Regions from separate parts of the Streptomyces sp. NPDC058872 genome, predicted to be linked through region 2. Evidence: riboswitches for the same ligand, from Rfam matches in the RefSeq annotation. Region 2 holds a riboswitch; each other region holds the start of a gene.
What was found. Region 2 has a riboswitch for cyclic di-AMP ahead of ACFW22_RS20040 (transglycosylase SLT domain-containing protein). Riboswitches for the same ligand answer to the same signal wherever they lie in the genome.
Positions count from the first base shown of each region.

Region 1: another riboswitch for cyclic di-AMP. It lies ahead of ACFW22_RS22110 (M23 family metallopeptidase); the one in region 2 lies ahead of ACFW22_RS20040 (transglycosylase SLT domain-containing protein).
Region 3: another riboswitch for cyclic di-AMP. It lies ahead of ACFW22_RS27025 (M23 family metallopeptidase); the one in region 2 lies ahead of ACFW22_RS20040 (transglycosylase SLT domain-containing protein).

Region 1 is NZ_JBHYMK010000035.1:19,194-29,381, forward strand. It holds gene trmB (tRNA (guanosine(46)-N7)-methyltransferase TrmB) at 1-215, shown strand, start outside; gene ACFW22_RS22100 (PrsW family intramembrane metalloprotease) at 272-1,603, shown strand; gene ACFW22_RS22105 (aldo/keto reductase) at 1,878-2,822, opposite strand; gene ACFW22_RS22110 (M23 family metallopeptidase) at 2,866-3,972, opposite strand; cyclic di-AMP (ydaO/yuaA leader) riboswitch at 3,984-4,148, opposite strand; gene ACFW22_RS22115 (PP2C family protein-serine/threonine phosphatase) at 4,361-5,572, opposite strand; gene ACFW22_RS22120 (MFS transporter) at 5,681-6,910, opposite strand; gene ACFW22_RS22125 (PLP-dependent cysteine synthase family protein) at 6,907-7,962, opposite strand; gene ACFW22_RS22130 (hypothetical protein) at 8,029-8,391, opposite strand; gene ACFW22_RS22135 (MerR family transcriptional regulator) at 8,559-9,302, opposite strand; tRNA gene ACFW22_RS22140 (tRNA-Met) at 9,404-9,477, opposite strand; gene ACFW22_RS22145 (rhodanese-like domain-containing protein) at 9,532-10,026, opposite strand.
Region 2 is NZ_JBHYMK010000030.1:14,059-24,246, reverse strand. It holds gene ACFW22_RS20085 (YhjD/YihY/BrkB family envelope integrity protein) at 1-86, shown strand, start outside; gene ACFW22_RS20080 (NUDIX domain-containing protein) at 265-768, shown strand; gene ACFW22_RS20075 (hypothetical protein) at 809-1,330, opposite strand; gene ACFW22_RS20070 (DUF6629 family protein) at 1,450-2,112, shown strand; gene ACFW22_RS20065 (hypothetical protein) at 2,124-2,336, shown strand; gene ACFW22_RS20060 (peptidylprolyl isomerase) at 2,462-2,965, shown strand; gene ACFW22_RS20055 (type B 50S ribosomal protein L31) at 3,240-3,488, opposite strand; gene ACFW22_RS20050 (SpoIIE family protein phosphatase) at 3,665-6,232, opposite strand; gene ACFW22_RS20045 (phosphoribosyltransferase family protein) at 6,450-7,754, shown strand; gene ACFW22_RS20040 (transglycosylase SLT domain-containing protein) at 7,738-8,610, opposite strand; cyclic di-AMP (ydaO/yuaA leader) riboswitch at 8,615-8,800, opposite strand; gene ACFW22_RS20035 (hypothetical protein) at 9,145-9,777, shown strand; gene ACFW22_RS20030 (phosphocholine-specific phospholipase C) at 9,838-10,188, opposite strand, start outside.
Region 3 is NZ_JBHYMK010000050.1:48,379-58,566, reverse strand. It holds gene ACFW22_RS27030 (GntR family transcriptional regulator) at 1-361, opposite strand, end outside; gene ACFW22_RS27025 (M23 family metallopeptidase) at 552-1,322, opposite strand; cyclic di-AMP (ydaO/yuaA leader) riboswitch at 1,335-1,500, opposite strand; gene ACFW22_RS27020 (M16 family metallopeptidase) at 1,713-3,110, opposite strand; gene ACFW22_RS27015 (M16 family metallopeptidase) at 3,107-4,453, opposite strand; gene ACFW22_RS27010 (DNA topoisomerase (ATP-hydrolyzing) subunit A) at 4,635-7,094, shown strand; gene ACFW22_RS27005 (CobW family GTP-binding protein) at 7,091-8,149, opposite strand; gene ACFW22_RS27000 (cation acetate symporter) at 8,304-9,896, opposite strand; gene ACFW22_RS26995 (DUF485 domain-containing protein) at 9,893-10,188, opposite strand, start outside.

The sequences.
Region 1 (10,188 bases), on a different contig from region 2:
GGATGAAGCCCGGTGCCGTGCTCCACTGCGCCACGGACTGGGAGGAGTACGCCGAGCAGATGCTGGAGGTGCTCTCCGCCCACCCCGACTACGAGAACACCCAGGCCGACGGCGGCTACGCGCCCCGCCCCGACTTCCGTCCCCTCACCCGCTTCGAGGGGCAGGGGCTGGACAAGGGACACGTGGTGCACGACCTCCTCTTCCGCAGGAAGTGACCGGGAACGGGTAACTTCGTCGACCGCCGTCGGTGCCGGTCGTTAAGGTCGCTCACGTGTCGAACCCCGTGTCCCCCGACCAGTCGGAAGCCGTTCCCGTGCCGCACCGGGACGGCGAGGAACCGTCCTTCCCCGGCGTCGCCGACCGCTCCCAGTGGCGCTACCGGCCCCGCCGGGCCTTCTGGCGCAGCCGGCTGCTCCGGGCCGTGGTCATCGTCGCCGTGCTGCTGCTCTGCGCCCTGGTCATCCTGGCCATGGTCCGCGAGCAGACGGGCACGGAGGGCTTCCTCGTCGGCCTGGGCCTCGCCGTGCTGCCCGTACCGCTGCTGACGGCGGCGTTCCGCTGGCTCGACCGGGTCGATCCCGGCCCCTGGAAGAACCTGCTGTTCGCCTTCGCCTGGGGCGCCTTCGCCGCGGCGCTCGTCGCGATCCTGGCGAACTCCTTCGCGATCCGCTGGATCGCCACGGCCACCGCGGACCCGCTCTCCGCGGACACCCTGGGCGCCACCGCCGTCGCTCCGGTGGTGGAGGAGAGCGCGAAGGCCGCGGCGATCCTGCTGCTGTTCCTCTTCCGCCGGAAGGACTTCGGCGGCCTGGTCAACGGGGTGGTGTTCGCCGGCTTCACCGCAACCGGCTTCGCCTTCACGGAGAACATCCTCTACCTGGGCAACGCCTTCGGCGAGGACCAGGAGTTCGGCTCCTCCGGGCTCGGCTCGGTCACCGTGGCGACCTTCTTCGCCCGGATCGTGATGTCGCCGTTCGCGCATCCGCTCTTCACCGCGCTCACCGGCATCGGCTTCGGGCTGGCGGCCCTCGCTCCGCGGGGAAGGCGGCTCCGCAAGGTGCTGCTGCCGCTGGCCGGACTGCTGCTCGCCATGGGCCTGCACGCCGCGTGGAACGGCTCGGTCGCCTTCGGCGGTGCACTCGCCTTCCTGACCGTGTACGGGGCGCTCATGGTCCCGGCCTTCGGCCTGCTGACCTGGCTGGCGGTGTGGAGCCGGCAGCGGGAGCTGCGCACGATCTCCGGGGAGCTCCCGGCGTACGCGGCGGCCGGCTGGCTCGCCCCCGCGGAACCGCTGGCGCTCTCCTCGATGCAGGCCCGCCAGGTGGCCCGCTCGTTCGCCGCCCGGACGTACGGTCAGCCGGCCGCGCGGGCGGTCGGCGAGTACGAGTCCTTCGCGACGACCCTGGCGTTCCTCCGGAACCGGGCCCGGCGCGGCACCGCGGGGCCCGATTTCGCGGCCCGGGAGCAGGAACTGCTGCACCACCTGTGGCAGCGCCGCGCGGTCGCCTCGCCCGCCCTCACCTACGCGGCCCGGGCGACGGGTCGGGCCTGGGCGCCTCCCCAGTACTTGGACTACGACGGCTACAACCCGTACCGCAGCTGAGGCGGCTGCGGTACGGGGCCGTGCGCGCACGGCGGACCGGGCAGGGCCGCGGGGCCGGGGGGCGCGGGGGGGGCCCCGGGGCGCCGGCCGGGGGCCCCCCCGGGGGGGGGGCCGGCGCGGGCGGGGGGGGGCGGGGGGGGGGGGGCCGCGCGCGCGGGCCGCGGCGGGGGCGGGGGTCGGGGGCGGGGCGCGCCCGGGGGACGGGGCCGGCCCGGGGCCCGGGGCGGGGGGGGGTCGGCCGGGGGCCGCGGCCGTCGGCACCCCGGTCGGCGGCTCAGGCCGAGGCCTCCGTGAGGAGGGTCAGTTCGGCCCCGGTCAGGGTGAGGTCGGCGACGGCGACCAGGGCCGGGACCTGCTCCACCGTGCGGGCCGAGGCGATCGGGGCGGCGACGGTCGGCCGGGAGGCCAGCCAGGCCAGGGCGACGGTGGCGGGCTCCGCCCCGTGCGCTTCGGCGACCGTGTCGAGCGCGGTGAGCACGGCCCGTCCGCGCCCGGTCTCGGCGAGCGCCGCCGCGCGGTGGGCGCGGGCGCTCTCGACGGTCTTCCCGGGGCGGTACTTGCCCGTGAGGAAACCGGACGCGAGGCCGTAGTAGGGGACGGCGGAGATGCCCGCCCCGGCGACGACGTCCAGCAGCGGCCCCTCGTAGGTGTCGCGCGAGACCAGGTTGTAGTGCGGCTGGAGGGCGACGTACCGGGCGAGGCCTTCGGCTTCGGCGAAGTCGAGGGAGGCGCCCAGCCGTTCCGGGGAGATGTTGGAGGCGGCGACGGCCCGCACCTTGCCCTCCCGCACCAGCCCGTCGAGGGCGGTGACGATCTCCTCGACGGGGACGGACTCGTCGTCGAAGTGGGTGTAGTAGAGGTCGATGTGGTCGGTGCCCAGGCGACGCAGCGACTCCTCCGCGCCCGCCTTGATGGTGGCGGCGGAGAGGCCCTTGAAGTGGGGGTGGGCGCCGACCTTGGTGGCGACGACGACCTCGGAGCGGTTGCCCCGGGAGGCGAGCCAGCGGCCGATGACGGTCTCGGACTCGCCGCCCTCGTTGCCCTCGGCCCACGCGGAGTAGACGTCGGCGGAGTCGATGAAATTGCCACCGGCCGCGGCGTAGGCGTCGAGGACGGCGAAGGACTGGTCCTCGTCGGCGGTCCAGCCGAAGACGTTGCCGCCCAGGGCGAGGGGGAAGACGTGCAGCTCGGAGGTGCCCAGCGGGCGGAGGGTGGTCATGAATCGACCAACGGGTCCCGCCGCCGGGCCTATTCCACCGGGGTCAGATGCTCAGGCCCTTGGAGCGGAGCCAGCCGGCCGGGTCGATGCCGTCGCCGCCGGGGGTGTGGACCTCCAGGTGGAGGTGGGGGCCGGTGACGTTGCCGGTGGCGCCGACGCGGCCGATCGTTTCGCCGGTGCCCACGGTCTGGCCGACGCTGACCGTCATGGACGACAGGTGGCAGTACCAGACCTCGGTGCCGTCCTCCAGTTCCAGGACGATCCGGTAGCCGTAGGAACCGGACCAGGCGGCCGACTTGACGGTCGCGCCGTGGACGGCCTTCAGCGGGGTGCCCGTGGGGGCGGCGAAGTCGAGGCCGGTGTGGTAGCCGGAGGACCACATGGAGCCGGACTGCATGTAGGTGGAGGTGATCGTGTACGAGGAGAGGGGGAGCGAGTAGCTCGCGGCCAGCTGGGCCAGGCGCTCGGCCTCGGCCTTCGCCGCCGCTTCCGCCTCCGCCTTCGCCTTGGCCTCCGCCTCCGCCTTCGCCTTGGCTTCCGCCTCGGCCTTCGCCGCCGCCTCCGCCTTGGCCGCGGCCTCGACGGCCGCCTTCTCCGCCGCCGCCCTCTCCGCCTCGGCCTTCTCGGTGGCGTCTGCGGAGGCCTGCTGCTGCTCGGCCTGCTGGAGGATGCGGGCGCGCAGGGCCTCTCCCGCGTCGGCGGTGCCGGCGGAGACCTGCTCGGCCTGGCCGCTCCGGTCCTCGGTCGCGGTGGCGTACGTGGTGCTGGTGAGCGGGTTCGGGTTGGCGGCGGCCGTGGTGACGGGCGCCTCCTCCTCGTCGCCGGAGAGGAACGCGCCGACGCCGGGGAGGTCCTGGGCGTCCGGAAGGTCCAGGTCGGGGAGGTCGGGGAGGGATATCGCCACCGGGGGCTTCTCCTGCGCGGTGGCGAGGCCGCCCGCGCCGACGGCCGCGATCACGCCGACGCCGAGGACGGTGGAGGAGCGGGCGAAGTTGGAGCGCTGCTTGACGACCCGGTGCCGGCCGCCGGAACGGTTCTCGGCCCGGAGGGAGCCCTCGGTGGGGTTCCACTCGGTGCCTTCGGCAACGGGACCCGCACCGCCGCCGAAGGCGTCGAAGGGGGCCTCGGGTGCGGGGGTGTTGGACGCCACGGGGGCGCGCTCCTTTCCTTCCTCCTCGCCTACCGGGTTAGCTGACGGGTTCGGAGCAGGAAGGTCTCCTACGGGCTCGCTCGCGCGGGTGCGTGGTTCGCACGCGTGCGAAGGGGCCCGATTCACCCCAAGTGGTGGTTCCCCGGTTCCTTTTCAGGATTCGGCGCATGCGCACGGTGCCGCCTCTTGCGACGGCTGGGACGACCGCACTGCGTTATCGAACGTTAATAGACAGGGCCTCCCGATTCCAAGCCGTTCCCCTTGATCATTCATTGAATTAGCACGCTATGAGGCGATTTGACCCCCACTCAACAAGGCCAGGGGCACGAAGGGCGAAACCTTCAAAATCTGACGTTGTGTCAATTGTTATCGCAGTGACACCCCTCGACTACCCCTGGTGACCGGAGCCGGTCGGCGGCACGACCGGCATCGTCCGGCGCCGCTCCGGCTGCCCGCTCGCCGGCCGGCTCACCGCGAGCAACGCCATGTCGTCCGTCGCACCGCCACCCGTGTGGAGGCGCACGTCGTCCACGAGGGCATCGAGCAGTTCCTCCGGCCCCGGGAAGATCCGCCCGGCGAGCCGGGCCGCCGGATCGTAGAAGACGCCCTGCCCGTTCCGGGCCTCCGAGAGGCCGTCAGTGGAGAAGAGCAGCGTCGCACCCGGTGGGAACGGCAGGGCCTGCGCCCGGTCCGGCCACGCACCCAACTCACCCATGCCCAGCGGTAGCGCGGCCTCGTCCGGCTCCAGGGGGGCCAGTCGCCCGTCCCCGTACAACAGCAGCGGCGGCGGGTGCCCGCGGTTGACGACCCGGACGAAGCCGTCGAAGGTCCCGCTCCCGCCGGCGTGCGGGACCTCGGCCAGCACCGCGGTCGTGAACCCCTCGACCGCGTCGAGCTCGTCCCGGCGGGTGCCCTCCCGCGCCAGTGCCCGCTCCAGCCGCTGCGCCACCCCCTCCAGGGACCGCTCCTGCTCGGCCGCCTCCCGGAAGGCCCCCACGATGACGGCGACCGCCTCGACCGCGTCCATCCCCTTGCCCCGCACGTCCCCGACCACCAGCCGCACCCCGTGCGGGGTGTCCTGCACGGCGAACAGGTCCCCGCCGATGAACGCATCGGCCTGCGCCGCCTCGTACCGCGCCGCGCACTGCAGCCCGCCGATCCGCTCGGCGGGCGTCGGCAACACGGCCTTCTGCGCCGCGGCGGCGATCACCCGCGCCGAGGCGAGCCGCTCGCCGCTGCGGCGCACGACCCGGTTGATGAGCAGGGCGAGCACGGAGACGGTGACCACGGTCAGGGTCTCGGTGAGGGGCGGGATGTCGAAGGAGGTGCCGTTGTAGACGTGCAGTCCGATGGAGGCCAGCACCGCGGCGATGCCGGTGAGCAGACTGGTCAGCGTCGAGAAGAAGGGCGCGGCGATCAGCGGGGCGGCGGAGAAGAGCGGCGCCGCCGTGTACGCGGGCGGTGTCAGCAGGTCGAAGACGACACCGCCCACGATGACCAGCGGGGGCAGGGTGCGGAGGAACCGCCGCACCCCGCCGTACGCCGGACGGGCCTCGTCGCGCCGCCGTGCTCCGCGCGCCGCTCCCACGGGGTGCCCCACCTGTGCTCTCCTGCCCGGTCCGACCGGCCGCGGTCCGCACCGCGCCCTCCCAGGGTCGCCGCCGTCCCGCGCGGCGGCGACTCCCGGGCGGCCGACCGGTGGACGGCGTCAGCCCGACGCCGGGACGGCGACCCCCTCGGCGAGCCGCCCGCCCCGGGCCAGCAGGGCCATCGCCGCCGCACACACCAGACCGACCCCGCACAGCGCGAGCCACGGCACCGCCGACCACCCGGTGACGTCCAACAGCGCGCCCGTCCCCAGGTTCCCCAGGGTGATGCCGATCCCGCACACCGTGTTGTAGAGCCCGTAATGGGTGGCGACCCAGCGGCCCCTGGCCAGGGCGACGACGGTGTCCATCTCGTACGGGTAGAGCACCGCGTTCGCAACGGCCAGCACCGCCGCGCACAGCAGCAGCCCCGCCACGCCCCGGCCCAGGGCGGCCGGGAGCAGGAAGGCACTGCCCATCAGACCGAGTCCGAGGACCAGGCACCGCTCCCGGCTGAGGCGGCGCCGGCACCAGGCCGTGATCCTCAACTGCCCGACGAGTGCGACGAGCGCCGAGACCACGAACAGCGCGGTCGTCGTCGCCCTACCGCCCGCGGCGAGCGGCAGCGCCAGGTAGACCTGGAAGGACAGCACGTACGAGCCGGTCATGGCCAGCGAGAAGAGCCAGAAGGTGCGGTGCGCGAGCACGGTGCGGAACTGCCCCCGCTCCCCCTCCCCGGCGGCACCGGAGGCGGTCCGCACGGGCAGGTGCCGCAGCTGGACCAGGGTCAGCCCGGCGAACAGCACCGCCGCCACCACGCACGTCAGCCGGAACGACACCCCCGTCAGGGCCACCCCGACGAGCGGCCCGAGCAGGATGCCCGCCTGGTAGTAGGCGTTGAACAGCGCGAAGGCCTCCACCCGTCGCTCCTCCCCCGCCTCCGCCGCGAGGCAGGCCCGCACCGCCGGGTTGAACAGCGCGCCCGCCAGTCCCGTGGCGAGCGAGGCGGCGATCAGCCACGGCAGCGACTGTGCGAGGGCGAGCGCCCCGAAGCCGACCGTCCGCAGCGCACAGCCGGCCACGATCAGCGGTTTGAAGCCGAGCCGGTCGGCGAGCGCCCCGCCGACGAGGAACATGCCCTGCTGGGAGAGGTTCCGGGCGCCGAGGACGAGGCCGACGGCCCAGGCGGCCATCCCGAGCCCGTCCGCCAGGTGCGCGGCCAGGTACGGCATGAGCATGTAGAAGCCCAGATTGATGGTCAGCTGGTTGAGGAAGAGCAGCCGCACGGCCGGGTCGAAGCTGCGGGTCTGCCTCCAGATGCCGCCCTTGGCGGGCGCGGTCGCCGTGGTCACCGGGCCCTCCCCAGGTCCCGGCGGGTCCAGCCGCTGACGGTCTCGCCGTGGACGTACCCGGCCGGCTCCTCCCGCACGGACCCGTCGAGGAGGCCGTGCGCCGCGCAGAACTCGTCGTTGAAGACGGTGTCGAAGTACCGCTGCGGCCCGTCCGGGAAGACCGCCGCGATCCGGGTCCCGCGCGGCCTGGTGCGGGCCAGCCATCCGGCGACCAGCGCGACCGCCCCCACGCTCCAGCCTCCCGTCGCGAACTGGCGGGAGGCCAGGCGGCGGGCCGCCCGCACCGCCTCCGCCGGACCCACCCAGTGGACCTCGTCGAAGGCCCCGTGGTCCACGTTGGCCGGGTGGATGGAGGAACCGAGGCCACGCATCAACCGCTCCCCGGCCGGCAGCCCGAAGACGGTGGAGTTCACGGAGTCCACGCCGACCAGCTCCAGGGCCGGACTGCTGGTGGCGCGCAGGGCCCGGGCGATCCCGGCCGAATGGCCCCCGGTGCCGACCGCGCAGACCAGGACGTCGATCCGGTCCAGTTGCGCGGACAGCTCGGCGGCGAGCCCCGCGTACGCATCGGGGTTGTCGGGGTTCCCGTACTGGTCGGGCCACCAGGCGCCGTCGAGGCCCTGCAGCAGCTCGGCGACCCGGTCCATCCGGGCCTGCTGCCAACCGCCCCGCGGGCGCGGCTCGCGCACCAGGTGGACCCGGGCGCCGTGGGCGACGAGCATCCGCTCGACGATCGGTTCGAGACCGGGGTCCGTGACGATGTGCACGGGGTGGCCGTGGAGCACGCCCGCGAGGGCCAGACCGAGGCCGAGGGTCCCGGAGGAGGATTCGACGATCGGGGCGCCCGGCCGCAACTCCCCGCGGCGACGGGCCTGCTCGACCATGTAGAGGGCGGCGCGGTCCTTGATGCCGCCGAAGTTGAAGCCTTCGAGCTTGGCCCAGTAGCCGTCGTCCGTCCACAGGACGGGGGTGTTCCCGACGGTCTGGACGTGGGCCGGGGCGGTGGGCAGCGGGGCGGTGGACAGCGGGGAGCCGGTCCGTGGTGCGCTCATGGCGGGGTACGTCCTTGCTGGTGGGTACGCGGAAGGGAACCTGGTCACGCGGGTGCGGGACCCGGTTCAGTTCCGGTCCACTCCGAGGGCGATCAGCAGAAGGCCCGGCTCGGGGCCGGGTCCCGCCCTGCCCCGGACGCAGCGCGCGCGGGGGTCGGTGCGGAGGTCCGCCGCGTACGACCGGGCCGTGGCGCCGCCGGCGTCGGGCGCGGCGAGCTGGGAGGCCGCACCCTGCGCGGGCAGGGGCGCGTCGAGGGACCACGGGTCACCGGAGCGCTCACAACCGTGCGGGGAGACGGGGGCGAAGACGGTGGCCGGGGCGGAGGTCGGCAGCCCGTGCCCGTGGGAGCCGTGGCAGACGCCGACGAGGAGCGCGAGGAGCGCAAGCAGGACGAGCACGGCGGGCGCCCGCCGGCTCAGGTCCCTCATGCACCCGTCGTCACTCATGGTGCGCGTGAGACTACGGTGGGGCATCGCGCGCCCACAAAGAGGCGGGCACGGTTTTGGCCACCGTTTACTTCGGGCAGCGGATCACCGGGGTCCCGCGGGCTGCGGGCTGCCGTTCCCCGGGGGTTCCGCACGCCGTGGGCAGCGGATCAGTCCGGGTGCCGCTCCGCATAGACGGTCATCGCGTCCCGGACCAGGAGCGCGGCGCCCTCCCCGTGCTTGTCGTAGTGGGCGGTGAAGCGCGGGTCGTCGACGTACATCTGGCCGAGTCCGATCAGATACTCCTTGCTCGGCGTCGCGGTCTTCGACAGCCATGCGACCTGGCGCCGCACGATGGCCTGCACCTCCTCGCCGTCGGCGGCGAGACCGGCCCGCGCCGCCCGCCCGAAGTCGCGGGCGATGTCGGCCTGCTCCGCCACGAACGCCTTCTTCTGCCCGGCGTCGAGCGAGCGCCACCAGCGGTCGCCCTCCGCGTACGCCTCGCTCCCCCAGCGCTCGGTGACCTCCTCCTCGTACGTCGTGTGGTCGAAGCCGTCGAACACTTCGTCGGCCATGAGCTCTTCTCCCTTCTCGGTCTTCTCCAGAGTGGTCCGCACCGACGCGATCTGGCGTCCGATGCGCTCGCGTTCCTGTTCCAGCAGGGCGAGGTGGGTGCGCAGGGCGGCGGAGGCGTCCCGCTGCCCTGCGAGGACCTCGGCGATGGCGGGCAGCGAGAGCCCGAGCTCGCGCAGCAGCAGGATCCGCTGCAGCCGGACGAGCGCCGCCTGGTCGTAGTACCGGTAACCGTTCGCACCGATCCGGCTCGGTTCCAGCAGTCCGCGCTCCCCGTAGTGCCGGAGGGTGCGGCTGGTGGTACCGGCCTTCTTGGCGATCTCCTGGATCGACCACTCCATGCCGAGAACGCTAGATCTTGACGTAGCGTCAAGGTCAAGCGGAAGGCGGCACGACACGACGAAGGCCCGGATCCTCATGGATCCGGGCCTTCGTCCTTCAGTAGCGGGGACAGGATTTGAACCTGCGACCTCTGGGTTATGAGCCCAGCGAGCTACCGAGCTGCTCCACCCCGCGTCGGTGAACCTGACTCTACGGCATGACCGGGGCAATCACGAAATCGGTTTCCCGTCAGCAGCCGCAGTCCTCGGATTCGAGCGGCGCCGTCAGGGGGTCGGCCGCCTTCCGGGCGTCCCCCTCCCAGGTCTCGTACGCGAAGCCCTCGCGCACCCAGTACTCGAAGCCGCCCAGCATCTCCTTCACCAGGAAGCCCTGCTCGGCGAGGGCCAGCGCGGCGCGCGTGGCGCCGTTGCACCCCGGGCCCCAGCAGTAGGTGACGACCGGCACGGACCGGTCGAGCAGTTGCTCGGCCCGCTCGGCGATGAGCGCGGTCGGCAGGTGGACCGCGCCGGGAACGTGCCCCTGGTCCCAGGAGGCGGTCGAGCGGGAGTCGAGGACCACGAAGCCCGGGTCGACGCCCTCGGCGGCGGCGGTGTCGAGCGCGGAGGCCACGTCGGAGACGTCGGCGTGGAAGGCCAGGCTCGCGGAGAAGTGCGCGACCGCGGCGGCGGGAGGGGCGGGCGGGGTGCGGAGCACGGGGTTGACCCGTGTCGTTGTCGTCGTCATGGTGATCAATCTACGAACGAAGGACGCGGCACTGAAGTGCAGATCCACGGCACTGAGGATGCATTGCCGTGAAATCCCCGGCACTTGGCACAGGATGCCGGGGATCTCACCCAGCGGGCCGCCGGGCCCCTCCGCCACGCGGACCGGTGCCGGCACGGGTGT
Region 2 (10,188 bases):
TGTACGGGGGCGCCCTGGTCGGGCGCCTGGTCCACGAGGCCCTCGTCCGTCGCCGTCTGGGCCGCGGGGGCGCCCCCGCCGCATGAGCGGCCCCACCGCTCCCCGTGCCGTACGGCGGGCACGAGGTCCTGCGCGGCCGGCGACCGGACGACGGACCCGGCGGCGCTCACACGATCCGGTGATCCGTCCGGGAGTCACCGGCCGACCCGCCCCGGACCGCTTGGATGGAGACGTCCCATCAGGCCCGTCGAAAGGGAGTCGCCCATGGCGAACACCTGGCTGCCGCCCGCCCAGTACGTCGACACGCTGCCGAGGGCGACGGCCTACGCCTGTCTCCACTTCACCGACACCGCCGGCCGCCCCCTTCAACTCAAGGCGACCTACACGACGGAGTCGTGGCAGTGGCCCGGCGGCAACATGGACCCGGGGGAGACCCCTTGGGAAACCGCGGTGCGCGAGTGCCGGGAGGAGACCGGAATCGTCTTCGCCGGCCGGCCGCGCCTGCTCGGCACCCACTTCGTCACGGACCGCGGCGAGGACTGGCCGGCCAACCACATCGGCTTCATCTTCGACGGCGGCGAACTGACGGACGGGCAGGTCGCCGGGATCGTCCTCGACCCGGAGGAACACAGCGAGTACCGCCTGCAGACCCTGGAGGAATGGCAGCGGGAGATGTCCCCGCGTGACTTCCTCCGCCTTGCCGAGATCGACCGGGCACGGAGGTCAGGGGCGACCGTGTACGTGGAGACCGGTCCCGCCGCGGTCTGAGCGGCACCCCGGTGGGACCGCCCCGGTGTCCCGCCGGCGCTCAGTCCCGGCAGGACACCGGATGGGCGATGTCGACGACGAACCGCTCCGGGGAGTGCAAGCGGAAGGTCTTGTACACGGGCGCGGCGTCGAAGGCCGCCGCGAGGGTGACCACGCCCTCGAAGTCACCGGTGAGCGCGACCCCCTTCAGCGCGGGCAAGGAGACCGTCAGCAACCGGGGGCCCCGATAGACCGGCCGCCCGGTGTCGTCATGGGCGGCAGCGGGGGAGAGGACGACCTCCAGGAAGTGCCTTCCCGCCAGCGGGACCCGGATGCCCGATCCGTCGTAGTGCAGCGTGCGCGTCCGGTGGACGGTGACCGGGGGCATCGCGCCCCGGACGTCGATGACCAGCCGGTCAAAGGCGGCGTGGCCGCCCCAGCGGGCGTCGACGACCAGGGCCGTGACCGAGGGCGAGCCCCTCGCCACCGGTGTCCCTGCGGCACCCGCCGGGGCCGTGGCACCGGTCCCGGCGACCAGCAAGACGCCGGTGACCGCCACCGCGAGGACATGACGGTGATGCATGACGTCCCCCTGTTTCTCGCGCTCCGGGGGCACGGGCCTCATCTGCGGAGGCACCACTCACCACCATACGGTTTTCCGGAACGCGGGGAATCCGGAAGGCCCGGGGGTAAGGATCCTCCATGTGCTGGAGCGCGACCGCAGACCTCTGGGCGGGCGTCGGGATCAGCGCCGTCGGCGTGGTGTCCCTCGTCTCCGTGCGCCGCCCCGGGGACGTGCCGCTGGCGTCCCTGCCCCTCCTCCTGGGCGTCCACCAGCTCGTGGAAGCGGCCGTCTGGCACGCCGGCGGGGGCACCGGGCCCGCTGTTCTCGCCTGGGCCGCGATCGCCCTTCCCCTGCTGCCCGCCTGGGTGCCGCTCGGCGTCCTGACCGCGGCCCGACCGGCCGACCGGCCGCGCCTGCTCGCGCCGCTCGCCGTCGGCCTCGCGGTCGCCGTGCTCCTCGCCCGACTGCTCGCCACCCGCCCGGTGACGGCCGAGATCCACGGCCACACCCTCCGTTACGCCATCGACCCACCGCAGGCACCGCTGGTCCTCGCCGGATACCTGCTGTCCACCGTCGGTGCCCTGCTGCTCGCCCGCGACCGCCTGCTGCGCATCCTCGGCCTGCTCACCGGAGCCGGAGCGGCCGTCTGCGTCCTGCTGTGGCGCACCGCGTTCGTCTCCACCTGGTGCGCCCTCGCGGCCACCGCCTCGTTGCTCCTCCTGGCATGGGTCCGGCGACGAAGGCCGGTGACGACTCCGGACGGATTCGGGACCGGCCGTAACCCCTCGGCCTTTCAGTAGTTGACCAGGGCATGAAGAAGCGCAGCATGCTCGCCATCGCCTCCCTCGCCGCAGGCGTTGTCACCGCCATCGTCACGCCTCCGCCCCAGGCCAACGCTGCCGAGGGCCCGTTGGGCGGCGCCACCGGCCTGCTCCAGGACGACCAGGCCGCGAACGTCCTCCACGACACCGTCCAGGGAGCCGAGGACGCCCTCCAGAACCAGCAGGCCGGCGGGCTGCTCTGACCCCGTGTCCCGGACGGCGCGTTCGTGCCGCGCACCCCGAACGGGACGTGCGGCACGAACGCGCCATGACCCGGGAGGAGGCAGCCCGTGCGCGCGCCGTGCGTGAGTAATGACAGGATGTCCCCATGAGCGACAACGTTTACTTCGACATCACCATCAACGACGAGCCCGCGGGCCGCATCACCTTCAAGCTGTTCGACGACGTCGTCCCGAAGACGGCGCAGAACTTCCGCGAGCTCGCCACCGGCGTGCACGGCTTCGGCTACGCCGGTTCCCCGTTCCACCGCGTCATCCCGGACTTCATGCTCCAGGGCGGCGACTTCACCCGGGGCAACGGCACCGGCGGCAAGAGCATCTACGGCGAGAAGTTCGCCGACGAGAACTTCAAGCTGAAGCACGACCGTCCGTTCCTGCTCTCGATGGCCAACGCCGGCCCGAACACGAACGGCTCGCAGTTCTTCATCACCACGGTCGTCACCGGCTGGCTCGACGGCAAGCACGTGGTCTTCGGCGAGGTCGTCGAGGGCCAGGACCTGGTCAAGAAGATCGAGGCCCTCGGGTCCGGCACCGGTGCCACCCGGGCCGCCATCAAGGTCGCCGACTCCGGCATCGTGAAGTCCGAGGCCTGATCGCCTCAGCGAGGTGAGCGAGGGCGGCGCGCCCCGCTCACGACCGGACCGGGGCGGGGAACCCAGTCCACCGGACGCGTGTCCCCGCCCCGTCGCCCGCCCGGCGCTGCCTCAGCAGGCGCCTGACGCCTCCGTCCGCTCCGGTCACCGCGACCACGGTCGTGCCCCCGGAGAGGGAGAGCGGGCGGAGCGTGAACGCCCCGCCGCCCTCGACCGCCGTTCCCGGGGGTTGGAGCAGGCGCCTCCACGAAGGTGCGAGTTGCCTCCCGAAGGGTCACTCCTCCTTTCCGTAGCGGCGCTCGAACGTGGCGATCCGCCCCTCGGAATCCACGGTTCGTGCCGTGCCCGTGTAGAACGGGTGGCTCTCGGAAGAGATCTCGACGTCGATCACGGGATACGTGTTCCCGTCGTCCCACTCGATGGTCCGGTCGCTGGTCGCGGTCGACCGGGTCAGAAAGGCGTACCCCGCCGAGCGGTCGCGGAACACCACGGGGCCGTACTCGGGCTGCTTGTCCTGCTGCACGTGTCCTCCTCGGGCTGGCGCCCTGACTGGTCCGGCCTGATCGGCGCGGCATCCCCAGCCTCTCCGCGTCCACGACCCCCGACCAGTGCCGCGCGACCGACCGGGTGAGGGGTCGGCCGCTCCCGGGCGATCGCCCCGTCCGTCGCCCGCCCGCCGCCGTTCCGTTCCGGGGCCGCTCAGCCCGTCTCCTCCCACCGCGAAGCGAGGAGCAGCGCGATGTCGTCCGGCCGGGACGTGGCCGCCCGCGCATCCCGGATCAGCCGATCGGCCGTCTCGCCCAGGGGCAGTGAGCCGGCGGCTGCGAACGCCCGGCTCAACCGCTCGATCCCCTCGTCGATGTCTCTGCCCGGCTGCTCCACCAGGCCGTCCGTGAACAGCGCGAGCACGGCCCCGGGGGGCAAGTGCAGCCGTGTCACCGGGTACGAGGCCCGGACGTCGACCCCCAGGACCATCCCGCCCGCCAACTCCACCGACTCCGTCGTCCCGTCGGGCCGTCGCAGCAGTGGCTGGGGGTGCCCGGCCCGCACCGCCCGCGCGTCCCCCGTCTCCGGATCGAGCAGTACGTAGCAGCAGCTCGCGAACTGCCCCGGATCCAGATCGATCAGGAGCCGGTTGGTGCCCCGCATGACGTCCTGCGGCCGGTGGCCGCCCAGTGCGAACGCCCGGACCGCACTGCGCAGTTGCCCCATCGTGGCCGCCGCCGCCACGCCGTGCCCCTGCACGTCGCCGATCACCAGGGCGAGCCGCCCGTGGTCGGTCTCGATCACGTCGTACCAGTCTCCGCCCACATCCATGCCCGCAGTGCCCGGCAGGTACCGGCCCACCGTGTCCACCCCGTCCCGTACCAGCAGCCGGTGCGGCAGCAGTGCGTCCTGCAGACCGCGTGCCACCGCCGCCTCCGTGTCGTACCGCTGGGCCCGCTCCAAGGCCTGTGCGATCAGTCCGGCGAGCGCGGTGAGGACGGTCCGCTCCTCAGGGCTGAACCCGCGCGGGGCGTCGAAGCCGAGGATGCAGGAGCCCACCGGCCGGCCGGACGCGATCAGCGGCAGGAACGCCCGCGCCCCCGAGTCCGCGTCCAACGGCAGCCCCGGGTACGTCTCGCCGAGCTTGTCCATCGATTCGAAGAAGAGCGGCCTGCCGCTCGTCAGCGTCTCCACGCCCGGCAGCCGGGCGTCCAGGGCCACCCCGTCGAAGGGTTCGAGGAAGCCCGGGGGGAAACCCGTCTCCCAGGCCAGGTAGAGGCGCCGGTCGCTCAGCAGGTAGATCGCCAGCTGCCGACCGCCGAACGCGGGCAACAACTCCTCCGTCACCACCGCCGAAACCTGGCGTGCCGTCACCGCCTCGGAGAGCGCGATCGCCAGGGCCACCGGCCGGTACAGGGCCGCCGCCTGGTCGTCGGGCTCCGCCAGTACGTCGCCCTCCCGTGCGCCCCGGACGGCGTGCGGGGCAACCGGAGCGGGGCCCTCCTCGGGAACCAGCACCAGCGTCACCCCGTCCCGCCCGGGGTGCAGCGAGACCGACAGCCATGGGCCGCGTTCCGGGCGGGCCATGAACCGCACGGGTTCCGTGGAGAGCAGGGCCGCGCGCAGCTGTTCCTCGTGGAAGGGGTGGGCGAACCAGGGCAGTGCCTCCCAGAGCGGCCGTCCCGCCAGGGCCCTGCGCGGCCGGCCGAGCAGGCTTTCCGTCCGCTCGTTGACGTAGGTGATGCGGCCGAGCCGATCGGCCGCCAGGATCGCCCGCGGCAGACGGTCCGTGGCGTCCGAGCCGATCAGTCCCGTACCGAGGTCCACGAGCGTGCCTTCGAGCCGCCCGCCGCCGGGCGGGCCCGTCCCCGGCGGGTTTCGCCGCGCCCGCGCGGACACCTCGAGCAGGTGGAGGCCGCCGTCCGGGCCCTTCAGCCGGATCCGCCGCACCGATGGCCGTCCCCCGGCCTCCGTGGCCTGCCGGGCGGCCGCCCACAGGGCGTACCCGTCCTCGGGATGGAGCAGCGACGTCAGCGTCTCGATGGAGCAGGGCGACGAGACCTCCGTTCCGAGGACGGCGAGGATCCCGTCGTCCAGGGTGACCGTGCCAGTGCCCAGGTCCCAGGCGAAGGAACCGAAGCGGACCGGCGGGCCCGAGGCGATCGGCAGCTGCACGCACACCGGATCACCCGGCCACTCGACCTCGGTGCCCTGCTGGACGAGCCCGGCCAGAGCCTCGCCCAGACGGAGCCCGTCCTGGGTCATTCGCCTTCGGTCCCGCGCGTTCACCGGCATCCCGGGACTCGGCGCCCGCAGCACCATGAGCACGCCGAAGCGTTCCCGGCCCGCGACCACGGGCGAGTACAGCGAGGCGAAGGGGAACGGCAGGCTCGCCACCAGTTGGGGAAAGCGCTGCATGGCCTCCTCGACGTCGGCGAGGTGGACGGACTGCCCCGAGCGGTGCACCTCCGAGACGGGAAACGGCCGGTTCGCATGCATCCGCCACCACGGGCGGAACAATTGCCCGGGAAGCCCCACCAGGACGGCGAGCCGCAGCAGTCCCGGAGTGCCGGAGCGCAGGTACACCCCGCCCGCATAGCCGCCGACCTGTTCCACCGCTTCGACCGCGGCTTCCGCGAGTGCCCAGGTCAGCGCAGCCGGAGCCGGCCCGTCGTCGGCTCCACTCTCGGACGGATGTCCGATGCCGCTCGCCGAGCCGTGGCCGGACGCGCCGTGCGAGGTCACACAGACAGCATGCGCCAGGGACGAAGCCGCCCGCATCCGGGACCGCTGCGTTCGCCGTGGTGAACGGGTCTTCCGCGGAGCCCGAGCCGCCTCCGTCCTCCGCTGCCGGGCCGGTCGCTCCCCGGGCCGAGCGGCCGGACCTCCCCGGGCCCGCCGGCCACTGCGTCCCGTCTACCCTGGGAGGGGTGGGCAGGGGACGGACGACCGTGTTCCTCCCCGGGCCCGAGCCGCGCAGGCGGAAGGGCGGCCGATCATGTTCTTCAGCGACCGCAGTGACGCGGGGCGACAGCTTGCCGCCCGGCTCGACCACCTCAAGGACCGGGACGTCGTGGTCCTCGGGCTCCCGCGGGGCGGCGTGCCCGTGGCGGCCGAGGTGGCGGACGCCCTCGACGCGCCCCTCGACATCTGTCTCGTGCGCAAGCTCGGGGTCCCCCACCAACCGGAGCTCGCGATGGGGGCGCTCGGGGAGGGGGGCGTACGGGTGCTCAACGAGCGGGTGCTCCGCGAGGTCGGGGTGAGCGACCGGGACCTCGCCGCCGTGGAAGCACGGGAGCACGTGGAGCTCGACCACCGGGCCCTCCGCTACCGGGGCGACCGGCCGTCCGTGCCGCTCGACGGACGGACGGTGGTGGTGGTCGACGACGGCCTGGCGACCGGAGCCACGGCCCTGGCGGCCTGCCGGGTGGTCCGCGCCCGTGGCGCTGCCCGGATCGTCCTCGCGGTCCCGGTGGCCCCGCGCGGCTGGACGACCCGGCTCGGCGGGGAGGTCGACGAGACCGTCAGCGTGCACACGCCGGACCGGTTCTTCGCGATCGGGCAGTTCTACCAGGACTTCTCACAGACCGAGGACGCCGAGGTCGTCGCCTGCCTGGACCGGAACAGGGCCGCGCGCGCCCCGGTCGTGCAGGACACGGACGTGTGGATCCCGGTCACCGGCCGTACGCTCGCCGGACGGCTCGCGGTGCCCGAGGGAGCAGGGGGCATCGTCCTGTTCGCCCACGGCAGCGGAAGCAGTCGGCACAGCCCCCGGAACCGGGCGGTTGCCGCCGGGCTCAACCGGGCGGGGCTCGGGACGCTGCTCTTCGACCTGCTGACCGAGGCGGAGGCCACGGACCGGGCAAGGGTCTTCGACACCCCCCTGCTCGCCGGGCGGCTCGTGGGCGCCACCGAGTGGCTGGCCGCGCGGCCCGAGGGCACCGGGCTCCCCCTGGGGTACTTCGGGGCGAGCACCGGCGCGGCGGCTGCGCTGTGGGCGGCCGGCGACCCCGCGTCCCGGGTGAGCGCCGTCGTCTCGCGCGGCGGCCGGCCGGACCTCGCGGGCGAGCGCCTGGGACGGGTGCGCGCCCCCACGCTCCTGGTGGTGGGGGGCGCGGACGTGTTGGTCCTCGACCTCAACAGGAAGGCCCGGGCGCTGCTGCGGTGTGAGAACCGGCTCGCCGTGGTGGAGGGCGCCGGCCACCTCTTCGAGGAGCCGGGGGCCCTGGAAGAGGTGGCGGAGCTCGCCACCTCCTGGTTCGACGAGCACTTCCGGCGGCAGCGGGTCAGTACGCCCCGTTGACGTTGTCGATGGAGCCGTACCGGTCGGCCGCGTAGTTGCAGGCGGCGGTGATGTTGGCGACCGGGTCGTACAGGTCCATGGACGTACCGGGCACGTGGTAGGCGAGGAAGGTCGGCTCGATGACCTGCAGCAGCCCCTTCGAGGGGGTGCCGGCGGCGGCATTGGAGTCCCAGAGGTTGATGGCCCTGGGGTTTCCCGAGGACTCGCGCATGACGTTGCGGAGGATGCCGTCGTAGGTGCCGGGGATGCCCTGCTGGGCCATGATCGCCAGCGACTCCCGGATCCAGCCGTCGAGGTTGTCGGCGTAGTTGGTGGCGGCGACCGGAGCGGCCTTGACCGAGGCGGGGGCGGCCTGTGCTGCGGACGCACCGGTGCCGGTGGACACCGCGGGGGCGGCCGGGCGGCGTTCGGAACGGCTCGCGCGCTCGGTCGTGGCGGACTTCTTCGGCTTGGCCTGCGTGGGAACGGGCTTTGCAGAACCCTTATGAATCGTCAGCTTCAGACCGGGGTGAATGAGTGACGGATTGTCACCCACCGCTCCCTTGTTCGTCCGGTAAAGGCTCTTCCAGCCGCCCTGGATTCCCTTCTTGTGGGCGATCAGGGAAAGCGAGTCACCGCTCACGACGGTGTAGGTGCGCGCGGCGGCCGGGGCGGTGACCGTCTTGGCGGCGGCCGGGGCAGCAGGGGCGGTGAAGGGCCGGGTGGCCGTTTCCGGGGCCGTGGACGCCGGAGCGGCATGGGCGGCGGCCGGTACGACCAGCGGCAGGCTCAGTGCGGCGCCACCCGTGCCCACCAGGGCCAGGCCACGGGAGACGGGACTGCGGCGGGGGCGGCGGTGCTTGGCGTGAGCAGGCATGACGGGTTCCTCTCCGGTGCCTGCGAGGTGAGCTGTCGGGTTCGGACGGGAGGTGTCCGGCCGCGCACACGCGGCTGCACCCCGAGCCGTTCCGGATCACCGGACCGGCGTATTCGTGGGTCCCCCGCTCCTGCCGTCGGGTGAAAAGGGAGGTGTGTCGAGCGGCGGCAGGATTAGGCGATCCGCTCGAATGGAGGTGACCGTAGGCCAGCAATGCAATGAATAACAAGGGGAGTGGTTCCCGGGCGTCGGGGAATTGATCAAACAATTCTGCGAATTCAAGATCGGTGATCTCCCCGGGGCCTCGAACTTCCTTGTCCGGCAAGGGGTGGGGGAGTGCTTCCGTCGCGCGGATGGGGTGGGGAGTGAATCCCGTCACTCGATGGCTTATGTCTGATATGGGAAGTAATTCCATTCATGAGTAAATGTGCGGAAATTAGGTGTGATGCGACTGCTTGATCGGGGCGGCTCGATGCGACGCGATCGTTTCTCCGCGAGGGTCAAAACTCGCAAAATGGACATTAAGGATGAAAGATGGAGGTAGTCAACCTAGGAGCCACCTCGATGCCCCCTTCCCCTTCGCTGCTCACCCCCGATGACCTTGACCGCGAGGCCGCCGCGCTCTTCGAGGACGTGGCCTGGCGGCAGATCGTCACCGGCGCGATCCCTGTCGAAGAGTCGGCCCCGACGGAAGCGGACTGGCGGCAGTTGCTCAGCGTGCCGGTGGAGCGGTTGGTGGCCGATGCCCTCGCCGCCCTGCCCCAGGAGGTCCCGGACGAGCGCCGCATCCCCGGCCGGATCGGCGCCGCGCTGCCCGACCGGCTCCATGCCTGGCGCCGCATCGGGCAGGTGGAGCTGCGCCCCTCGGTCCACCTGGGCTACGCCCGTCTGGTGTTGACGGAGTGGGGCTGGCAGAACGCTCCGTACAAACTGCGCAACGCCCGAGGGGCCCGGTGCGTCTGCGGAGCCCTCCTCGCCGCCCACCGCCTCGGCTACGGCGGCGCGGACACCATGAACGAAGCCGCCGCCTGGATCATGACGGAGCTTCGGGCCCGTGGGTGGCGGGATCTGATCGGCCCGTGGAACAGGGCCCCCGGCCGCACCGCCGCCGACGCACTGGCCCTTCTCGACGCCGCGGTCCGCCGCGCCGCGCATGCCGGCCGGTGACCCGCCCCGCCCGTCACCGGGCGGCGGCAGAGGATCGCCGCCCGGTCGTGAGCCTGGCGGTCAGCCGCTGGTGCTGGGCGCCCCGGTCTCGATGTGGCCGGTGTAGCGGCGCGACCAGGTCCCGTCGATGTCGGCGACGATCGTGAAGTCGTACCAGCCGTCGTTGTACGCGACCGCGTTGAAGAAGTCCTCGCGACTGGAGTTCGCCGGCACCGTGTACGTCCACGGGCCGTCCGAGCGGTAGGCGTTCGAGCGGATCGTGAAGGTGACCGGTCCCGCCGAGGCGTTGGTCATCTCGAACCACAGGGCCGTCTTCCCCGTGCCCGCCTCGGGGGCGAACCGGGCCGCCACCTCGATGGCGCGGCCCGCCTTGGAGGCGTCCCCGATGAACCGGCGCAGGAAGCGATTGGG
Region 3 (10,188 bases), on a different contig from region 2:
CGCCCTGGCCCCGCCTGGCCCGCTCCTGCCCCAGTCTGACCAGCCCGCGCAACACCTTCAGGTGAGCCTGGGTGCGCCGCTGCGCCGCCCGCGCCGCCCCCAGCGGTTCGAGCAGCAACCGCATGTCGAGGAGATCGGCCGCCTCCTGTTCGGTGGGCTCGGCCACATGGGCGCCCGCATGCCGGCGAGTGACGACGAAGCCCTCGGACTCCAGGGTGCGCAACGCCTCGCGGACCGGAACGCGGGAAACCCCGTACCGACGAGCGAGCTGCTCCTCGGTCAACCGGCTCCCCCGCTCGAACAGACCGGAGACGATGTCGTCCCGGATCGCCGTGCATACCGAGTGCGCGGGAATGCGCATGTCCGACCTCCGCCTTGGTCCGCGCGAGACAATGTGACCGACGCCCGTCCTGCGTCCGATCTGCGACTCTATTGCAGCACGCCAGAATTTCCGATGCCCCAGCGGAATCCATGGATATCTTTTGGTCAGCAAAAAGCCCCGGCTCAGTACGAGCCGGGGCTTTTGCGACGCGGTGCGCGACGGGTCCGGATCAGACCGCGACGCCGCGGGCACGGAGGTACGAGACCGGGTTGATGTCCGAGCCGTACTCGGGGCTCGTGCGCGCCTCGAAGTGGAGGTGCGGGCCGGTCGAGTTGCCGGTCGAACCCGACACGCCTATCTGCTGGCCCGGCTCGACGGTCTGGCCGACGTACACGCCGATGGAGGCGAGGTGCCCGTACTGGGTGTACGTGCCGTCGTTCATCCTGATGACGATGTTGTTGCCGTAGGCGCCGCCCCAGCCGGCCTCGACGACGGTGCCGGAGCCGACGGAGACGACCCGGCTGCCGTAGGCGGCGTGGAAGTCGACGCCGGAGTGGCTGCCGGAGGACCAGAGCGAGCCGCCGGCCTTGTAGCCCGTGGAGACGTACGAGCCGGCAACGGGAAGCTGGAAGGAGGCCAGGCGGCGGCGCTCGGCCTCGCGGGCGGCGCGCTCGCGCTCCAGTCGGATCTCCTTGGCCCGGGCCTCGGCCTTGCGCTTGGCCTCGGCCTCGGCCTTCGCCTTGGCGATGGCCTCGACGGCCTCCTGCTCCTGGGCGGCGGCCTGGGCGTTGATCCGGTCCACGAGGGAGTCCTCGGTGATCACCTGGGTGAGGCCGGTGTCCTCGGCGGACCGGTCGTCCGTGTCGGCGGCGAGCGCCGGGGAGGCCAGGGTGCCGATGACGCCGGTGGTGGCGAGCGTCGCCGCACCGGCGATGCCCACGCTGCGGCGAGCCATCCGGCTCGAACCACGATGCTTCCCGGTGGCACGGGTGAACGCCATGAAGTGGCTGGTCCTTTCCTTCCTTCTCGCCTACCGGGTTAGCTGACGGGTTCGGAGCAGGAAGGTCTCCTACGAACCCCTCCGTCCGGGACGAAGGCGCTCGATTCACCCCAGGGACTCGATGTGGGTCCCCGGCTCCCCAGGCTCGCGCCTGACGGGGACTCGGCGATGACTGTTCGATGCCGCGGTTGCGGCACGTGCAACTGACGAACAGCCGGACCGACGCTATGCGGATCGTCTGTCAATCACCAAACAGACACGCTTATTTGTAAGACATGCCACAGGGCAGAAGGCCACCCTTGCCAGCAATACGGACAAACAGGAGGTCCCTGACGAACCATGCCGTCAGGGACCTCCGTTGTCGGGTTCTGCCGTGGTCGGCAGAACGGATCAGCCGGTCACCACGGTGACTTCGCCGATGCCGAGCTCCCGGACCGGCTCCGCGATCTGAGCGGCGTCACCGACCAGCACGGTGACCAGTCGGTCCACCGGGAAGGCACTGACCACGGCGGCCGTCGCCTCGACCGTGCCCGTCTCGACCAGACGCGCGTACAACTCGGCCTGGAAGTCGTCCGGGAGGTGCTGCTCCACCTGATCGGCGAGCGTCCCGGCGACCGAAGCGGCCGTCTCGTACTTGAGGGGCGCCACACCCACCAGGTTCTGCACGGCCGTCTCGCGCTCGGCGTCCGTGAGGCCCTCGGCGGCCAGGGTCCGCAGCACCTTCCAGAGGTCATCAAGGGCCGGACCCGTGTTGGGGGTGTCGACGGAACCGCTGATGGCCAGCATGGCCGCGCCGTTCCCCCCGGCGTCGGAGCGGAGCACCTGCCCGAAGGCCCGCACCCCGTACGTGTAGCCCTTCTCCTCGCGCAGGACGCGGTCCAGGCGCGAGGTCAGGGTGCCGCCCAGGCAGTAGGCGCCGAGGATCTGGGCCGGCCAGACGCGGTCGTGCCGGTCCGGACCGATCCGACCGATCAGCAACTGGGTCTGCACCGCACCGGGGCGGTCCACGATGACGACCCGCCCGGTGTCGTCGGCGGTGATCGGAGGCATCGGCAGCGGCTCGGCCGGCTCGCCGGTCCAGGCGCCCAAGGACTCGGCGAGGACCTTGTCGAGGTCGATGCCGGTCAGGTCGCCGACGACCACGGCCGTGGCCGTGGCGGGGCGCACGTACGCCTCGTAGAAGGCGCGGACCGCAGCGGCGTCGATCGCGGCGACCGTCTCCTCGGTGCCCTGGCGCGGCCGGGACATCCGGGAACCGTCCGGGAACAGTTCCTTGTAGAGCTGTTTGGCGGCACGACGGGACGGGTTGGCCGACTCGTGCGGAATCTCATCGAGGCGGTTGCGCACCAAGCGCTCGATCTCGGTCTCCAGGAACGCCGGCGCGACGAGGGCCTCGGACAGCAGACCGAGCGCCTTGGGCAGGCGGGAGACCGGCACCTCCAGGGAGACCCGCACGCCCGGGTGGTCGGCGTGCGCGTCGAGCGTGGCGCCACAGCGCTCCAACTCGGCCGCGAACTCCTCCGCGCTGTGCCGGTCGGTGCCCTCGGACAGGGCGCGGGCCATGATGGTGGCAACGCCGTCGAGACCGGCGGGCTCGGCGTCCAGCGGCGCCGGCAGGAAGAGCTCCACCGCCACCACCTGCTGGCCGGGCCGGTGGCAGGTGAGGACGGTCAGGCCGTTGTCCAGCTTCGCACGGTCCGGAGCCGGGAAGGCCCACGGCTTCGCGGTGCCCGGCCGGGGCTGCGGGTGGAAGTCCATGTTGGTCAAAGACACGGCAGCGTCGGTCACTGGTCCGCTCCCTCTTCCTCGTCGCTGTCGCTCTGCTCGGTCGCCAAGGGCTCGTAGACGAGCACCGCGCGGTTGTCGGGGCGCAGCTTGGCCGCCGCGACCGCCCGGACCTCGTCCGCGGTGATGCCCAGGACCCGGTCGACGGCGGTCAGGGCGAGCTGCGGGTCGCCGAAGAGCACCGCGAACCGGCACAGTTCGTCCGCGCGGCCCGCCACCGTGCCGAGCCGGTCCAGCCACTCGCGCTCCAGCTGGGCCTGTGCACGCTCCATCTCCTCCGACGTGGGCCCCTCCGCCGCGAACCGGGCGAGCTCCTCGTCGACGGCCGCCTCGATCTGCGGAACCTCGACGCCGCCGGAGGTCTTGACGTCGAGCCAGCCGAGCGAAGGCGCCCCGGCGAGCCGCAGCAGGCCGAAGCCCGCGGCCACCGCGGTGCGGTCTCGGCGCACCAGGCGGTTGTGCAGGCGGGAGGACTCGCCGCCGCCCAGGACCGTGAGGGCGAGGTCGGCGGCGTCGCACTCGCGCATGCCGTCGTGCGGCAGCCGATAGGCGGCCATCAGCGCACGGGCGGGAACCTCTTCCTCGACGACCTCGCGCAGCTGCTCGCCGATGACCTCGGGCAGCTCACCGGGGCGCGGCTCGGGCTTGCCGTCGTGGGCGGGGATGGAGCCGAAGTACTTCTCGACCCAGGCGAGGGTCTGCGCCGGGTCGATGTCGCCGACGACGGACAGGACCGCGTTGTTGGGGGCGTAGTAGGTGCGGAAGAAGTTCCGCGCGTCCTCCAGGGTGGCCGCGTCCAGGTCGGCCATGGAGCCGATCGGCGTGTGGTGGTAGGGGTGGCCCTCCGGGTAGGCGAGGGCGGTCAGCTTCTCGAAGGCGGTGCCGTACGGCACGTTGTCGTAGCGCTGGCGGCGCTCGTTCTTGACGACGTCCCGCTGGTTCTCCATGGACTCGTCGTCCAGGGCGGCGAGCAGCGAACCCATGCGGTCCGCCTCCAGCCAGAGCGCGAGCTCCAGCTGGTGCGCGGGCATGGTCTCGAAGTAGTTGGTGCGCTCGAAGCTGGTCGTGCCGTTGAGCGATCCTCCGGCGCCCTGGACCAGCTCGAAGTGGCCGTTCCCCTGGACCTGCTGGGAGCCCTGGAACATCAGGTGCTCGAAGAGGTGGGCGAGGCCGGTGCGTCCCTTGACCTCGTGACGCGAGCCGACGTCGTACCAGAGGCAGACCGCGGCGACCGGGGTCAGGTGGTCCTCGGAGAGCACCACGCGCAGGCCGTTCGCCAACCGGTGCTCGGTCGCTGTCAGGCCGCCGGAGCCGGCCTCGGCCGTGGCCGTGTGACCCATGGGCATGTACGTCCCTTCGATCGCGATGTGAAAAAGTCCTGCCACTGTATGCAAGCGCGCCGACACCTGGCGAAGTTCCCGCCCCGTCATGATGTCCCTCTTCCGGGTCGCGGTCGGCGTTGTCGGTGACACGGTCCACAATGGTCCGCGTCAGATCAACCTTGTTGGTGAAGGAGCCGCAGCCGCGATGGCCCGCCGCAGCACGAAGACACCGCCGCCGGACGACGCGTACGAGGAGAGGATCCTCGACATCGACGTCGTCGACGAGATGCAGGGCTCCTTCCTCGAGTACGCGTACTCGGTGATCTACTCGCGTGCCCTCCCGGACGCCCGCGACGGCATGAAGCCCGTACAGCGCCGCATCGTCTTCCAGATGAACGAAATGGGCCTGCGCCCCGAGCGCGGCTTCGTCAAGTGCGCCCGCGTCGTCGGCGAGGTGATGGGCAAGCTGCACCCGCACGGCGACGCGTCGATCTACGACGCGATGGTCCGCATGGCGCAGCCCTTCTCCATGCGTCTGCCCCTGGTCGACGGCCACGGCAACTTCGGTTCCCTGGGCAATGACGACCCACCGGCCGCCATGCGGTACACCGAGTCCCGGATGGCTCCCGCCGCGCTCCTCATGACCGAGTCCATCGACGAGGACACGGTCGACTTCGCGCCGAACTACGACGGCCAGGAGCAGGAACCCGTCGCGCTCCCCGCGGCCTATCCGAACCTGCTGGTCAACGGCGCTTCCGGCATCGCGGTCGGCATGGCGACGAACATGCCCCCGCACAACCTCGGCGAGGTCGTCGCGGCGGCCCGCCACTTGATCCGCTACCCCCATGCCGACCTCGAAGCGCTGATGCGCTTCGTGCCCGGCCCCGACCTGCCCACCGGCGGTCGGATCGTCGGCCTGTCCGGCATCAAGGACGCCTACGCATCGGGACGCGGCTCCTTCAAGATCCGCGCCACCACGACCGTGGAAACGGTGACGGCGCGCCGCAAGGGCATCGTCGTGACCGAGCTGCCGTTCACTGTCGGCCCGGAGAAGGTGGTCTCCAAGATCAAGGACCTGGTCGGTTCCAAGAAGCTCCAGGGCATCGCGGACGTCAAGGACCTCACCGACCGCAGCCACGGCCTGCGCCTGGTCATCGAGATCAAGAACGGTTTCGTGCCGGAAGCGGTGCTGGAGCAGCTCTACAAGCTGACGCCGATGGAAGAGTCCTTCGGCATCAACAACGTGGCCCTGGTCGACGGGCAGCCGCTCACCCTCGGCCTCAAGGAGCTCCTCGAGGTCTACCTGGACCACCGCTTCGAGGTGGTCAGGCGTCGGTCCGAGTTCCGTCGCACCAAGAAGCAGAACCGGCTGCATCTGGTCGAGGGCCTCTTGGTCGCGCTGCTCGACATCGACGAGGTCATCCGCCTCATCCGGGAGAGCGAGAACTCGGCCCAGGCCAAGGAGCGCCTGATGGAGCGCTTCTCCCTCAGCGAGATCCAGACGCAGTACATCCTGGACACTCCGCTGCGCCGGCTCACCAAGTTCGACCGCCTGGAGTTGGAGGGCGAGCGCGACCGCCTCAACGGCGAGATCGACGAGCTGACCGGAATCCTCAACTCCGACGCGGAGCTCCGCAAGTTGGTCTCGGCGGAGCTGGCGGCAGTCTCCAAGAAGTTCGCCACCGACCGGAGGACGGTCCTGCTGGAGTCGGCAGGGGCACCCGTCGCAGCCGTGTCCCTGCAGGTCGCGGACGACCCCTGCCAGGTGCTGCTCTCCTCGACAGGCCTGCTCGCCCGCACGGCAAAGGCCGAACTGCCGCCGGTCGACCCTGACGCGGCGCGGGCCAAGCACGACGTGATCGTGTCTGCGGTGGCCGCCACTCAGCGCGGCGAGGTCGGCGCGGTGACCTCGACCGGAAGGCTGCTGCGGGTCGCGGTGATCGACCTGCCCCAACTGCCGGACACCGCGAGCGTCCCGAACCTCGCGGGCGGCGCACCGCTGTCGGAGTTCCTCTCCCTGGAGACGGACGAGACGGTCGTCTGTCTGACCACGCTGGACGAATCCTCCCCGGGCCTCGCCCTCGGCACGCTCCAGGGCGTGGTGAAGCGCGTGGTGCCGGACTATCCGACGAACAAGGAGGAGCTGGAGGTCATCACCCTCAAGGAGGGCGATCGGATCGTCGGCGCCGTCGAGCTGCGGACGGGTGAGGAAGACCTGGTCTTCATCACCTCCGACGCCCAGCTGCTGCGCTACCAGGCCTCCCAGGTGCGGCCCCAGGGACGTCCGGCAGGCGGCATGGCCGGCATCAAGCTCGCCGCGGACGCCGAGGTGCTCTCGTTCACGGCCGTCGACCCGGCAGCGGACGCCGTCGTCTTCACCGTCGCGGGCTCCACGGGCGCCCTGGACGCCTCGACGGGCACCTCGGCGAAGCTGACCCCCTTCGACCAGTACCCGCGCAAGGGACGTGCGACCGGCGGCGTCCGTTGCCAGCGCTTCCTGAAGGGCGAGGACGTCCTGGTCCTGGCGTGGGCGGGGGCCACCCCGGCGCGCGCGGCCCAGAAGACCGGCGCCCCGGTGGCCCTGCCGGACGTCGATCCCCGCCGCGACGGCTCGGGCACCCCGCTGCCCAAGACGATCGAAGTGGTGGCGGGTCCCGCTCGTTAGAGCCCGTCCGCTTCGGTCTGCTCCGCCGTCTGCTGCACGTACCGCAGGACGCCCCACATGCTGTGCTCGTCGGGGGCGTCCTGCGGGCCGTTCAGCTCGCAGGACGCGAGTTCCTTGCGCAGACCGGCCGGGTCGATGCCGGAGCCGATCAGGACGAGCTGGGTGAGCCGTTCCTCACCGACCGGCCAGGGCTCGGGGTAGAAGCGCAGGAAACGACCGACCGCGTGCACGACGTAACGGTTGTCCTGATCGGCGGGCCCCAGGTCGACGAAGCCCTTGATCCGGTAGAGGCCCTCGGGGCGGGAATCGAGGAAGGCCATCAGCCGGCGCGGTTCCAGCGGTGTCGCGGCCGTCACCGACAGGCTCTCGTAGGCCGCGTGCGGATGGACCTGGTCGATGCCTTCAGGGCCGTAGAGGATGTCCTCGATCGACATCTGCCCCTCGATCTCCCCCTCCGGAACGACCCGGTCGAAGAGCAGCTCGGGATCGATGCGCCCGTGGGAGACCTCGACCACGGCGGCGCGCCCGGCAAGCCCGGCCACGGTCTTCCGCACGCTGCGCAGCTCCTCCTCGGGCACCCGGTCCGCCTTGTTGACGACCACGAGATCGGCGAGGGAGAGGTGCCGGTCGGCCCCGGGGTGCCGCAGCCGGGTGGCGGGGAACTCGGCCGCGTCGACGACCTGGACGAGCCCTCCGTACACGACCCGCTCGTTCTCGCTGGCGAGCACCATGCGCACCAGTTCCTCCGGCTCCGCAAGGCCGCTCGCCTCGATCACGATCACGTCGAGCCGTGCCTCGGGCCGGGTCAGGACCTCCAGGTACTCGTCGAGTTCGCCGGCGTCGACGGCGCAGCACAGGCAGCCGTTTCCGAGCGAGACGGTGGAACCGACCTGACCGGCGACGGTCATCGCGTCGATGCCGATGTCACCGAAGTCATTGACCATGACGCCGATGCGGGTCCCCCGGGCGCTGCGCAGCACGTGGTTGAGGAGCGTCGTCTTTCCTGCTCCGAGGAACCCGGCCAGGACGACGACGGGGATCTGCTGCGTGCTCAAGGGACGTGCCTCCGCTTCCTTCAGGTCCCACTTCCGTGGGAACCCCCCAGGATAAGCACCCGTCCCCCCGTCCTTCCGGTCGCGGCTCCGGCCGTCCGCCTCTCGGCCTCCCGGGCCGGGAGCCGTCCCGGCCCGGGCACCACGGGGCCCGGCCTCAGACGGCTCCCGCGCCCGTCAGGGCCCGCACCTCGGTTTCCGCTTGCCGTGCCTCATCCGGCGGTTCGGGTGAGGTGACCGTGCCGATCCACCCTGCGAGGAAACCGAGCGGAATGGAGACCACGCCGGGGTTCTGCAGGGGGAAGAGGTGGAAGTCGAGGCCCGGGAACAACGACTCCGGGCTGCCCGACACGACCGGGGACAGCAGGACGAGCAGCACCGCCGGCACCAGCCCTCCGTATACCGACCAGACCGCCCCCCGGGTGGTGAACTTCCTCCAGAAGAGCGAGAAGAGCAGCACCGGCAGGTTGGCGGAGGCCGCCACCGCAAAGGCCAGACCGACGAGGAAGGCCACGTTCAAGTCACGGGCGAGGAGTCCGAGGCCGATTGCCGCGGCGCCGATCCCCGCGGCGGCGATGCGGGCCACCGCCACCTCGCTGTGGGGTTCGGTACGCCGACGGCGCAGCGAGGCGTACAGGTCGTGGGCGACGGAAGCCGAGGAAGCCAGCGTGATCCCCGCGACGACGGCGAGGATCGTCGCGAAGGCAACGGCTGCGACGACCGCGAAGAGCACCGTGCCACCGGTGGAACCAGCGCCTCCACCGAGATCGAGGGCCAGCAGCGGTACGGCCGTGTTCCCCGAGGCATGGGAGGCACGGACCTGATCGGAGCCGATCAGCGCGGCCGCCCCGAAGCCGAGCACGATGGTCATCAGATAGAAACTGCCGATGAGTCCGATGGACCAGATGACGGAGTGACGGGCCGCCCGGGCGGTCGGCACGGTGTAGAAGCGGGACAGGATGTGCGGCAGTCCCGCCGTACCGAGGACCAGGGCAAGACCGAGGCTGATGAAATCGAGACGGGCCGTCCAGTCACCGCCGTAGCGGAGCCCGGGGGCGAGGAAGTCCGGCCCGTGCCCACTGCGTTCGGCCGCGGTGGAGAGCAAGCCGTTCACATCGCCGTGGAACCGGAGCAGCACGAGGACGGTCAGCGCGATGGTGCCCGCCATGAGCAGGACCGCCTTGACGATCTGGATCCAGGTGGTGGCCCGCATCCCGCCGAGCGACACGTAGATCACCATCAGTGCCCCCACGCCGATCACGGTCCAGGAGCGCGCCGCCTCGCTGGAACCGCCGAGCAGCAGTGCCACCAGGCTTCCGGCACCCACCATCTGGGCCACCAGGTACAGCACGGAGACGGCGACCGAGGAGGTGCCGGCGGCGATCCGCACCGGGCGCTCCGCCATCCGTGCGGCGATGACGTCGGCCAGGGTGAACCGTCCGCAGTTGCGGACCAGTTCCGCCACCAGCAGGAGGACGACCAACCAGGCGACGAGGAAGCCGACGGAGTAGAGCATCCCGTCGTAGCCGTAGAGGGCGATCAGCCCGGAGATGCCGAGGAAGGAGGCCGCGGACATGTAGTCCCCGGCAATGGCGAAGCCGTTCTCCAACGGAGAGAACAGCCGCCCTCCGGCGTAGAACTCCTCGGCCGATCCCTGTCTCCGACGACTCACCCACGTGGTGATTCCCAGGGTCACGGCGACGAAGAGGCTGAACAGCACGAGTGCCAGGGTCTGATGGCTTCCGGTCACGGCTGCGCCACCCCTCGGGTCATCTCCTGGGTGTCCCAGCGCAGGTCCAGCGCCGCCCGATCCCTGCGCAGTCGCGCATGGCGGGCATACGCCCAGGTCAGCAGAAAGGTGCTGAGGAACTGCCCGAGTCCCGCGACCATGGCCACGTTGACCACGCCGGCGACCGGCCGGGCCATCAGACCGGGCGCGGCAATGGCGGCCACCACGTAAGCGAGGTACCAGAGGAGGAACGCCAGAGTGGCGGGAAAGACGAACCGGCGGTAGCGACGGCGCACCTCCTGGAAGGCAGGGC